3 regions of the Acidovorax sp. ST3 genome follow, and region 2 is predicted to be linked to each of the others. Evidence: predicted binding sites of a transcription regulator. Region 2 holds the regulator's gene; each other region holds the start of a gene.
The links. The regulator FNR, encoded in region 2, switches genes on or off when oxygen is low (the NO sensors DNR and NnrR bind a similar motif). The targets are predictions, from matches to a motif close to TTGATNNNNATCAA.

Region 1 (3,272 bases), on a different contig from region 2:
TGATCGTGCCGGGCAGCTGGGCCTTCATGCCCGCCAACACCTCGGCCGCGCCCATCAGCATGGCGGTGTGGGCGTCGTGGCCGCAGGCATGCATCACGGGCACTTCCTTACCCAGATAGTTGGCCTTGGCCTTGCTGGCAAACGGCAGGCCGGTGTTCTCCAGCACGGGCAGCGCGTCCATGTCGGCGCGCAGGGCCACCACCTTGCCGGGCAGGCCACCCTTGAGCGTGCCCACCACGCCGGTGCCGCCCACGCCGGTCTGCACCTCCATGCCCAGCTTCTTCAGGTGCTCGGCCACCAGCTTGGCGGTGCGCACTTCCTGGCCCGAGAGTTCGGGGTGGGAATGGATGTCGCGGCGCCAGTTGACCATCTTGGGTGCCACGGCCGTCACGGCGGCGTCGATGGCCTGCAGGCCGGCGGCGTCCAGGGCCTGGGCATGGGCGGACGATGCGAACGTGAGCCCGCTGAGAAGCAGGCCGGTGGCCAGCGAGATGGCAGAGAGGGGTTTGTGCATGAGGCAGATCCGTGCAGGAAGTGAAAACAAAAGGGAACGCAGTAAAAAGACGCACGTTCATGCTACGGGCCCACCCCGCGCCGCAGACAAGCGAAAATGGCCATCCACAGAGCCAATATCGCCATGCCCCGTTCTTCTGTCCTGTCTGCGACGGCCTCGGTTTTTCGCATCGACATCCCGCTGCTGCCCGAATCAGCGGTGGGCAACGCACTGCAGTTCATCGACCTCTTGCGGGGCGCCAACCTGCTGGCCGGCCTGCGGGGCGGTGCAGGCTCGCCCCGCCTGGCCTGGCGGCTGCTGGATGCCCAGGGCCAGCCCCTGCCGCACCAGCCGGGCCCGCTGGCGGCCTACACGCAGCCCACGGCGGCGCCGGCCGACGGCCCCGCACAGGCCTGGTTCATCCCCTCGTTCCACGCGGCCGACATCCCGGCCATCCGCGATGTGGCGGCGCGCCACCGCGCCCTCTCACGCCAGATCGGCATTGCGCTGGATGCCGGGCACAAGGTGCTTACCGTGGGCAATGGTGCCTGGCTGACAGCGCAGAGCGGGCGCCTGCAGGGCCGGCGCGGCTGCCTGCCGTGGTTCTACCTGGCCGGGTTTGAGCGGGACTTTCCCGAGGTGGTGCTGGACGCAGGTCACGACCTGAGCGATGACGGCCCCTGGCTCAGCTGCGCGCTGCCCCACAGCCTGGGTGAGATGGCGATTGCCCTGGTGCGCCATGCGCTGGGCGATGCGCTGGCCCAGACCTGCGCCAGCGTGCTGCGGCCCGACCACGACCGCGCCCGGGCCGCCCTGCAGGCCAACGCGCAGCAACACATCCCCGCCACACGCGACAGCACCCTGGCCCGCGCCATGGCCTGGATGGAGAACCATCTGGACGAGCCGTACTCGCTGGCCCGATTGGCCGAAGCGGCGGCGGTGAGCCCGCGCACCTTGCTGCGGCACTTTCAGCAGGAGCTGTCGCAGTCGCCGCTGGACCACCTGCACAGCCTGCGCTGTGCACGCGCCAAAGTGCTGCTGGAGGTGACGCTGGAGAGTGTGCCCAGCATTGCGGTGGCCTGCGGCTACAGCGACCCCGCCGCGTTCCGCCGCATCTTTGTGCGCTACACCGGCATGGCACCGGGGGAGTACCGCAAGCGCCACGCCTTGCGCGCGCCGCGCAGGCGCTGGCGGGTGGATGTGGGGGCATGAGACGCAGCAGCCTCTCCGCCCCGCTGCGAACGCGGCCCCACCACCGTTCCTCCTTGACCTGAATCAACACCCGCAGCGGACAGCGCGCAACACTGGAAGCCCTTGGGCCGGCCATGCATTCGCACGCGCGGCGCAAGGGTTCGCGCCCAGCGCGCCTTCACCGGAGCCACCCCATGTCCACTGCCGCACCGACCACATCCCCGGCCCCTGCCCCTGCATCGGCGAGCCTCGCCAAGCGGCTCGGCCTGCTCGGCGCCCTGGTGGCGCTGCTGGCCGTGCTGGCCTTGCCCACCCCGGCCGGCTTGCCCGTAGCGGGGCAGACCATGCTGGCCATCCTCGCGTTCGCGGTGATCGTCTGGATGACCGAAGCGCTCGAATACTCGGTGAGTGCGGTGGTGATCGCCGCGCTGATGGTGTTCTTGCTGGCCTACACACCCAGCGTGGCCAAACCCGATGGCGCGGACATGGGCACGGGCGCGGCGCTGAACCTCGCACTCTCGGGCTTTGCCAACAGCGCCGTGGCGCTGGTCGCTGCCGCGTGTTTCATTGCGTCGGCGATGACCGCCACGGGGCTCGACCGGCGCATCGCGCTCACGGTGCTGTCCAAGGTCGGCGCCCAGACCCATCACATCGTGATCGGGGCCATGGTGGTGGGCTTTCTGCTGTCGTTCATCGTGCCCAGCACCACGGCGCGCGTGGCCTGCCTGATGCCAATCATGATGGGCTTTGTGCTGGCCTTCAAGGTAGACCGCAAGAGCCGCTTTGCCGCGCTGCTGGTCATCACCACGGCGCAGACGGCCAGCATCTGGAACGTGGGCGTCAAGACCGCCGCCGCGCAGAACATGGTGGCCATCGGGTTCATCGAAAAGCAGCTCGGTGCGCAGATCACCTGGGGCGAATGGTTTGTGGCAGCCGCCCCGTTTGCAGCCCTGATGACGGTCGCGCTGTTCTTCATCATGACGCGCATGATGAAGCCCGAGATGAAGGAAATTGCGGGCGGGCAGGAGACCATTCGGCAGCAGCTGGCCGAACTGGGCCCGATGACGCTGAACCAGTGGAAGCTGCTGGCCGTGGTGCTGGTGCTGCTGGGGTTCTGGTCCACCGAGAAGGTGCTGCACGACTTTGACACCACCTCCACTACCCTTGCGGCCGTGGCGCTGATGCTGTTTCCGCGCATCGGCGTGATGGACTGGAAGCAGTCGCAAAAGGGGTTCCCGTGGGGCACGGTAGTGCTGTTCGCGGTGGGCATCAGCGTGGGCTCTGCGCTGCTGCAGACCAAGGCGGCGGGATGGCTGGCCCAGCTCATCGTGGGCCACCTGGGCCTGCAGATGGCATCGGCCTTTGCCATCCTGATGCTGCTGTCCGCGTTCCTGATCGTCATTCACCTGGGCTTTGCCAGCGCCACGGCGCTGGCGTCCACCATGATTCCCATCGTCATCAGCGTGCTGTCCACCGTGCAGACGCCTGGCATCAACATCGTGGGCATGACGATGATCCTGCAGTTCGTGGTGAGCTTTGGCTTCATCCTGCCGGTGAACGCGCCGCAGAACATGATCGCCTACGGCAC
Region 2 (3,272 bases):
ACGGCAAGGGCGTCGGTGGGCAGCGCAAAGTGGTCCATGCCCACGTACGCGTATCCAGCATCCATGAAGGCATCGAGCGAGCGCGACAACATGGAGAGCTTGCTCGCGCCCGTGGGCAACTCCGCAGAGATGATGCGGCGCTGTGGCTTGAAACGCTCTGGCAGGTGCGCGTAAGCATACAGCGCGATGCGGTCAGGCCGCAGTTGCGCCACCTGGGCCAGCGTGCGGTCAAAAGACTCGGGCGTCTGGCGCGGCAGGCCGTAGATCAAATCCACATTCACCGAGTCAAAGCCCAACGAACGCGCAGACTCCACCAGCGCAAACACCTGTTCGGCGGGCTGGATGCGGTGCACAGCCTTCTGCACTTCGGCATCAAAGTCCTGCACGCCAAAACTCAGCCGGTTAAAACCCAGCTCAGCCAACAGTGCAAGACGCTCTGCATTGACGGTGCGAGGGTCCACCTCGATGGAGTATTCCCCCCCAGGCGCCAGCGTGAAGCTGCGCTTGAGCATGGCCATCAGCTCTCGCAGGCCCGCATCGGAGAGGAAGGTGGGCGTGCCTCCACCCAGGTGCAGTTGACTCACCACCTGTCCCACGCCACAGTGCGCGGTGTGCAGGTCGATCTCGCGGCTCAGGTAGCGCAAGTAGACCTCGGCGCGGTCATGGTGCTTGGTGATGATCTTGTTGCAGGCGCAGTAGTAGCACAGGGATTCGCAAAACGGGATGTGCACGTACAGGGACAGCGGCATGGCCTTGGCCAGCGTGCCCGAGCGGCGCTGTTGCAGCGCCAGCACGTAGTCTTCCTGACCAAACGCCTCCACGAAACGGTCGGCCGTTGGATAGGATGTATAGCGGGGCCCTGGCACGTCAAAGCGGCGCAGAAGGTCTGGCGAAACAGCAGTCATGGGGAAATTTCCTTGCGTACACCTTGACTGTGCCGTAGGCTCTGGGACATGTCCTTGACCTGCATCAAGTGAACCCGCAAGCGATACGGCGACAATTTGATGAAGGTCAGCCGCTTGCCCGCGCCCTGTATTCAGGTTCGTGTACGGCAAGCGCGATATGCTTGACCGCTAACCCAAGCCCATGTGTCTATGAACCCGCTCACCATCAAAGTCGCCTGCTCCAACTGCAACCTCCGCGAGCTGTGCATGCCCGTGGGCTTGAACGAAGAGCAACTGCAGCGCATTGACGAGGTCGTTGCTGTCCGCCGCAAGGTCAAGCGCGGCGGCACGCTGTTTCGCAATGGCGAGTCCTTCACGTCCCTGTATGCCATCCGCACCGGTTTTTTCAAGACCTGCGTGGCCACCGAAGACGGTCGCGACCAAGTCACAGGTTTTCAGATGGCGGGGGAGATCATCGGGCTGGACGGCATCGTGAACGACCACCATACCTGTGACGCGGTGGCCCTTGAGGATGCCGAGGTCTGCGTCATGCCTTTCGACCGCATCGAAGAACTTTCCCGCGAAGTCACGGCCCTGCAGCACCACGTGCACAAGATCATGAGCCGCGAGATCGTGCGCGAACATGGTGTGATGCTGCTGCTGGGCAGCATGCGTGCCGAGGAGCGGCTGGCGGCCTTCTTGCTCAACCTGGTGCAGCGCCTGCATGCACGGGGCTTCTCGCAATCAGAACTGGTGCTGCGCATGACGCGCGAAGAGATCGGCAGCTACCTGGGCCTCAAACTTGAAACAGTGAGCCGCACCTTCTCTAAATTTGTGGAAGAAGGCATCGTGGAGGTCAAACAGCGCCATGTGCGCATCCTTGACACCGATGCCCTGCGACGCATTGTGAACAGCCAGCAGACCTGCCACTGATTACGGTCCCTCCTAGGCTGAGGGTTGGGCCCATACAAAATCCGCCTGTCTCTTCTAAAACGGCATGCACCGCATGCCTGCATCAACTGGCGAAAAGACTCAGGAGCAAGATGATGTCTTGCGGCAATCGTCAGGCCGCTCCCCGTCGGGCACGGGACAGCGGTTGACCTCAAACGGTGACATGGACAGCAGCGTGGTCAACGCGCTGGTGGCCATGGTGATGGCCCAGAACACAAAAAATGCGAGGGTGTACACCCCCTGCCGCGACAGCGCCAGAGGCTGCCCGAACCAATGCAGGTCCTGGGGGTCCACCATGGCAAAAACCAGCATCTCCAGCACACCCGCCATCAAAAAGGCGGGCCATGCAATCCACATCAGGCGTTGCGTCCACATATCGGTTCTGTCTCCTGGTGCTGCCGGGGTCGCCCGGGTGCGCGACCCTGGGGTTTTCAGCGTGGTTGGTCCTGCACGGGGGTGGCCGCGTGGTTGCGGGCCTTGAGGGCCGGCGCCAGACTCTTTTCCGGCGCCACCAGTGTCTTGTTGATTTCGATGCCCTGGCGGTAGTAGTCCTCCGCCACCACGGGGTCGGGCCGCGAAATCGCCAGCCACAGCGTCACAAAGCCCGCCACGATCACGATCAGAGGCCCGGCAATCACCAGCCACACATGGCCAAACTTCCACCAGGGTACGGTTGCCGCCGGGGTTGCAATGGCAGGGTTTGAAGACATGGTGCTTTACTCCTCAACAATATCGGTCAAAGTGCGGCCCCGAAGGGCCCCACCGGAATACCGCTCAACGCGGTACAAGGAACACGGATTTTTCCGTCACATGAGCCGCTGCTCCTACGGCCTGCACATCAAACTGAACGGCATGTGACCCGGGCGTGGCGGAACCATAAGGAATCTGCAACCGCACGGCCACCCAGCGAGACTCTGCCGCGCCAATGTCCACTTCAGCCTCGGAAGCCACTTCGAGCCTATCCAGGCCCCGCGCGCTGATGCGATAACGCTGCTCGCCCTCGGTGGCATTCATGATCTGCAGCCGGTAAATGTTCTCCAGCTTGCCACCTGCCACGATGCGCGAGAGCGCAGCGCGGTCCCGCACCACATCCACCTTTAGCGGCGTGCGCACCACCAGGCTGGCCAACATGGCCACGCAGAGGGTGACCAGCACGGCGCTGTAAATCAGCACGCGGGGACGCAGCACGCGGCGCAACATCTGCGACTGCGTCCAGTGCTTGGCCACGCCGTTCTGGGTCGAATAGCGGATGAGCCCACGCGGGTACTGCATCTTGTCCATCACGGTGTTGCAGGCGTCCACGCACAGGCCACAGCCGATGCATTCGTACTGCAAGCCCTTGCGGATGTCGATGCCTACCGGACAGACTTGCACACAGAGCGAGCAGTCAATGCAATCGCCCAGCCCCTGGGCTTTGTAGTCGATGCTCTTCTTGCG
Region 3 (3,272 bases), on a different contig from region 2:
ACACCCCTTCGCCCTCCACGATGAAGCGGAACGCGTGCTGTGTATGGCGGTGTTCGGGCGCGTCTTCGCCCGGCATCAGGTACTGGATGGCCGCCCACAGCGTGGGTGTGGCAAATGGTCTGCCGCCCAGGGATGGGTTGGCCAGGGCGATGGCCCGGCGCTCGCCCCCGCGCCCCACGGGCACGATGCGACCGGCTTCATCGGCCAGTGGCACCAGCCGGTCCCACCGCCACAGGTGGGCGCTGGCCTTGCTCTGCGGATGGGGGGGCATCAGGTCGCCGATCTGCGTCCACAGCGGCACCAGCATTTCCTGCTCAAAGCCGCGGTACAGCTGCTCCAGCGCGGGGGTGGGCTCGGGCTGGCCGTGGGCCGCCACGGCGGTCAGGCGAACGGGGGACGGTACGGGATCCATCGCGCTCATGGGAATTCCTTGGGTTGAATGTGGGGGAGGGGGGAAGATCGATGGGGCAGGGCGCCCGGCTGGCTCAGTCGGCCAGGCAGTTGTCGACCTTCCAGCCATACAGCCACTCCATCGCGTCGTAAAAGCGCTCGGGGCTGCGGCCCTTCCAGAGGTCGTTGCGCACCAGGCGCTCCACGCCCTGGGCGTGAAAGATGCGGCCCATTTCGCGTGCCGACAGCACCACGCGTGCCGTGCGGGCAATGCGGGAGCGCTCGTACAGCGACAGCGCCTGGGGGAAGTCGTGTTGGCAGCGCTTGAGAGCCTCGCCCAGCGTCACCGCGTCTTCCAGCGCCATGCAGGCGCCCTGGGCCAGGTACTGCAGGGTGGGGTGGGCGGCATCGCCCAGCAAGGTGGCACGGCCAAACGTCCACTGGCCGATGGGCTCGCGGTCGGCGGTGGCCCAGCGTTTCCAGCTCTTGGGCATGTCGATCAGCTGGTGGGCGCGCGGGCAGCAGTCGCGGTAGTAGCTCTGCACCTCTTCGCGGCTGCCCTCGCGCACGCCCCATTCTTCCTGCTCGCGGCTGTGGAAGGTCACGACCACGTTGTACTGCTCGCCGCCACGCAGCGGGTAGTGCACCAGGTGGTAGTTGGGGCCGACCCAGATGCTTGCGGCGTTCCAGCGCAGGTCTTCGGGGAAGTCGTTCTTTTCCACCACGGCGCGGTACACCACATGGCCCGACACGCGGGCAGCATCGCCGACGTATTGCTGGCGCACGACGGACTTCACGCCATCCGCACCAATCAGGGCCTGGCCCTGGTGTGCCACGCCGTGCTGGTCGTACACCGTGACGGTGTCGCCGGTTTGTTCCACGCGCTCGATGCGCGTGCCGGTCAGTGTCTCGATGTTGCCGTGCGCTTTGGCCCCTTCCAACAACGAGGTGTGGATGTCCGCGCGGTGGATTACGGCGTACGGGTTGCCAAAGCGCTGGCGAAAAGCCTCGCCCGTGGGGATGCGGCCGATCAGGCGTTCGTCCAGCGCGTCGTGCATCACCATTTCGTCGGTGTAGACCGCGCGGGCCCGTGCCAGCTCGCCAATGCCCAGGGCGTCAAACGCGGCAAAGGCGTTGGGGCCCAGCTGGATGCCCGCGCCGATCTCGCCGAGCTGCGGGGCCTGCTCCAGCACCTTGACCGCATAGCCCTGGCGCGCCAGGGCCAGGGCCGCCGCCACGCCGCCGATGCCACCGCCAGCGACCAGGACGGGTGCTGTGGGAGTGTTCAAAACTGTCATTGCCGCTGTCTCGATCCGTTGTGCCACTGACGTGGATCAATAAGTCGTGTACATATCAAAAGTACACTGATAATTAGTGTAGGACCTAAAATGATCCGCATCAAGATCGGTAGAAACCCTAGATTCATGTCCGTAGAGATCGACAACCTTCCCGGTTTCCATATCCGTCGCCTGCAGCAGATTGCGGTGGCCGTGTTTCTGGAGGAGACCCAGGCCACGGGCATCACCCCTGTGCAATACGCCGCGCTGTATGCCGTGGGGCGCGAGCCCGGCATCGACCAGCGCACGCTGGCGCGCACCATTGGTTTTGACACTTCCACCATTGGCAGCGTGATTGACCGGCTGGAGTCGCGCGGGCTGATGCAGCGCAACGCCCACCCTGAAGACCGGCGCGTGCGGCTGCTGACCCTCACGCCCGAAGGCCAGCGTGTGCTGGAAGAGGTGGAGCCCGGCATGCTGCGTGCGCAGGAGCGCATGCTCGAACCCCTGGCGCCCGAGCAGCGCGCGGTGTTCATGGACATGCTGCGCACGCTGGTGCGGGGCAACAACGCGCTCAGCCGGGCGCCCAGCGAGCCGCTGGACGGACGTGCTGCACGGCGCGCCCGGTGACGCCATGGACTGGGACAACCTGCGCTACTTTCTGGAACTGGCCCGCGCCGGCACGCTGGTAGGGGCCGCGCGCCGCCTGGCCGTAGACCACACCACGGTGGCGCGCCGCCTGCAGGCGCTCGAAAAGCAGGTGGGCTCTGCCTTGTTTGCGCGCGAGGCCGGCGGCCACCGGCTGACCGAGGCCGGGCGCGCACTGCTGCCCCAGGTCGAGGCCATGGAGGCCGCCTTTCTGGCTGTGGAAAACGCCACACCCGGCGTGCGCCAGGGCTTGCACGGCCTGGTGCGCATTGGCACCACCGAGGGCTTCGGCAACCTGATCCTGGCGCCGCAGCTGGCCCGGTTTGCGCTGGACCACCCTGGCCTGGTGGTGGACCTGCTGGCGCTGCCCCGGCTGGTGCACCTGTCGCGCCGCGAGGCGGACATCGTCATCTCGCTGGAACGGCCGGCGCGCGGTGCGGTGGTGGTTGTCAAGCTCACCGACTACGTGCTGCAACTGTATGGAGCGCGCAGCTACCTGCAGCGCCATGCCCCCATCCACACGCCCGACGACCTGCGGGGCCACACCTTTATCAGCTACGTGGACGACCTGCTGTTCAGCAAGGAGCTGCAAATCCTGGACGAGCTGCACCGCCCCGCGCACTTCGCGCTGCGCAGCACCAGCATCCTGGCCCAGTACGAAGCCGCCCGCGTGGGGGCGGGGCTGGCCGTGCTGCCCGCCTTTGTGGCGGCGCAAGACCCGTCGCTGGTGCCCGTGCTGCCCGGGGTGGCACGGTTTCAGCGCACCTTCTGGATGTCCATGCCCGGCGACAACAAGCACGTGGCCCGTATGCAGGCCACGTGGGCGTTTTTGCGCGAAGCGGTGGCGGCGCAGCAAGGGTTGCTATTGCCGCCTGCGGATGGACAGTGAACTGCTTTTGCTACTGTATTAATAGCTGTTTGCGCTTTGAATATAAGCACTACAGGCCATTTTGGATT

Region 1: a site for FNR is predicted at 1,759-1,772, ahead of DNK89_RS19245 (DASS family sodium-coupled anion symporter). Genes of this name have one in related genera too.
Region 3: a site for FNR is predicted at 1,779-1,792, ahead of DNK89_RS02515 (3-hydroxybenzoate 6-monooxygenase). Genes of this name have one in related genera too.

Annotation. Positions count from the first base shown of each region.
Region 1 covers NZ_QKVP01000006.1:100,965-104,236, forward strand. The annotation lists gene DNK89_RS19235 (amidohydrolase) at 1-514, opposite strand, end outside; gene DNK89_RS19240 (GlxA family transcriptional regulator) at 638-1,705, shown strand; gene DNK89_RS19245 (DASS family sodium-coupled anion symporter) at 1,879-3,272, shown strand, end outside.
Region 2 covers NZ_QKVP01000005.1:264,160-267,431, reverse strand. The annotation lists gene hemN (oxygen-independent coproporphyrinogen III oxidase) at 1-905, opposite strand, end outside; gene fnr (fumarate/nitrate reduction transcriptional regulator Fnr) at 1,095-1,817, shown strand; gene DNK89_RS17385 (hypothetical protein) at 1,917-2,210, opposite strand; gene DNK89_RS17380 (FixH family protein) at 2,267-2,545, opposite strand; gene ccoG (cytochrome c oxidase accessory protein CcoG) at 2,610-3,272, opposite strand, start outside.
Region 3 covers NZ_QKVP01000001.1:562,307-565,578, reverse strand. The annotation lists gene DNK89_RS02520 (cupin domain-containing protein) at 1-421, opposite strand, end outside; gene DNK89_RS02515 (3-hydroxybenzoate 6-monooxygenase) at 486-1,688, opposite strand; gene DNK89_RS02510 (MarR family winged helix-turn-helix transcriptional regulator) at 1,815-2,297, shown strand; gene DNK89_RS02505 (LysR family transcriptional regulator) at 2,302-3,204, shown strand.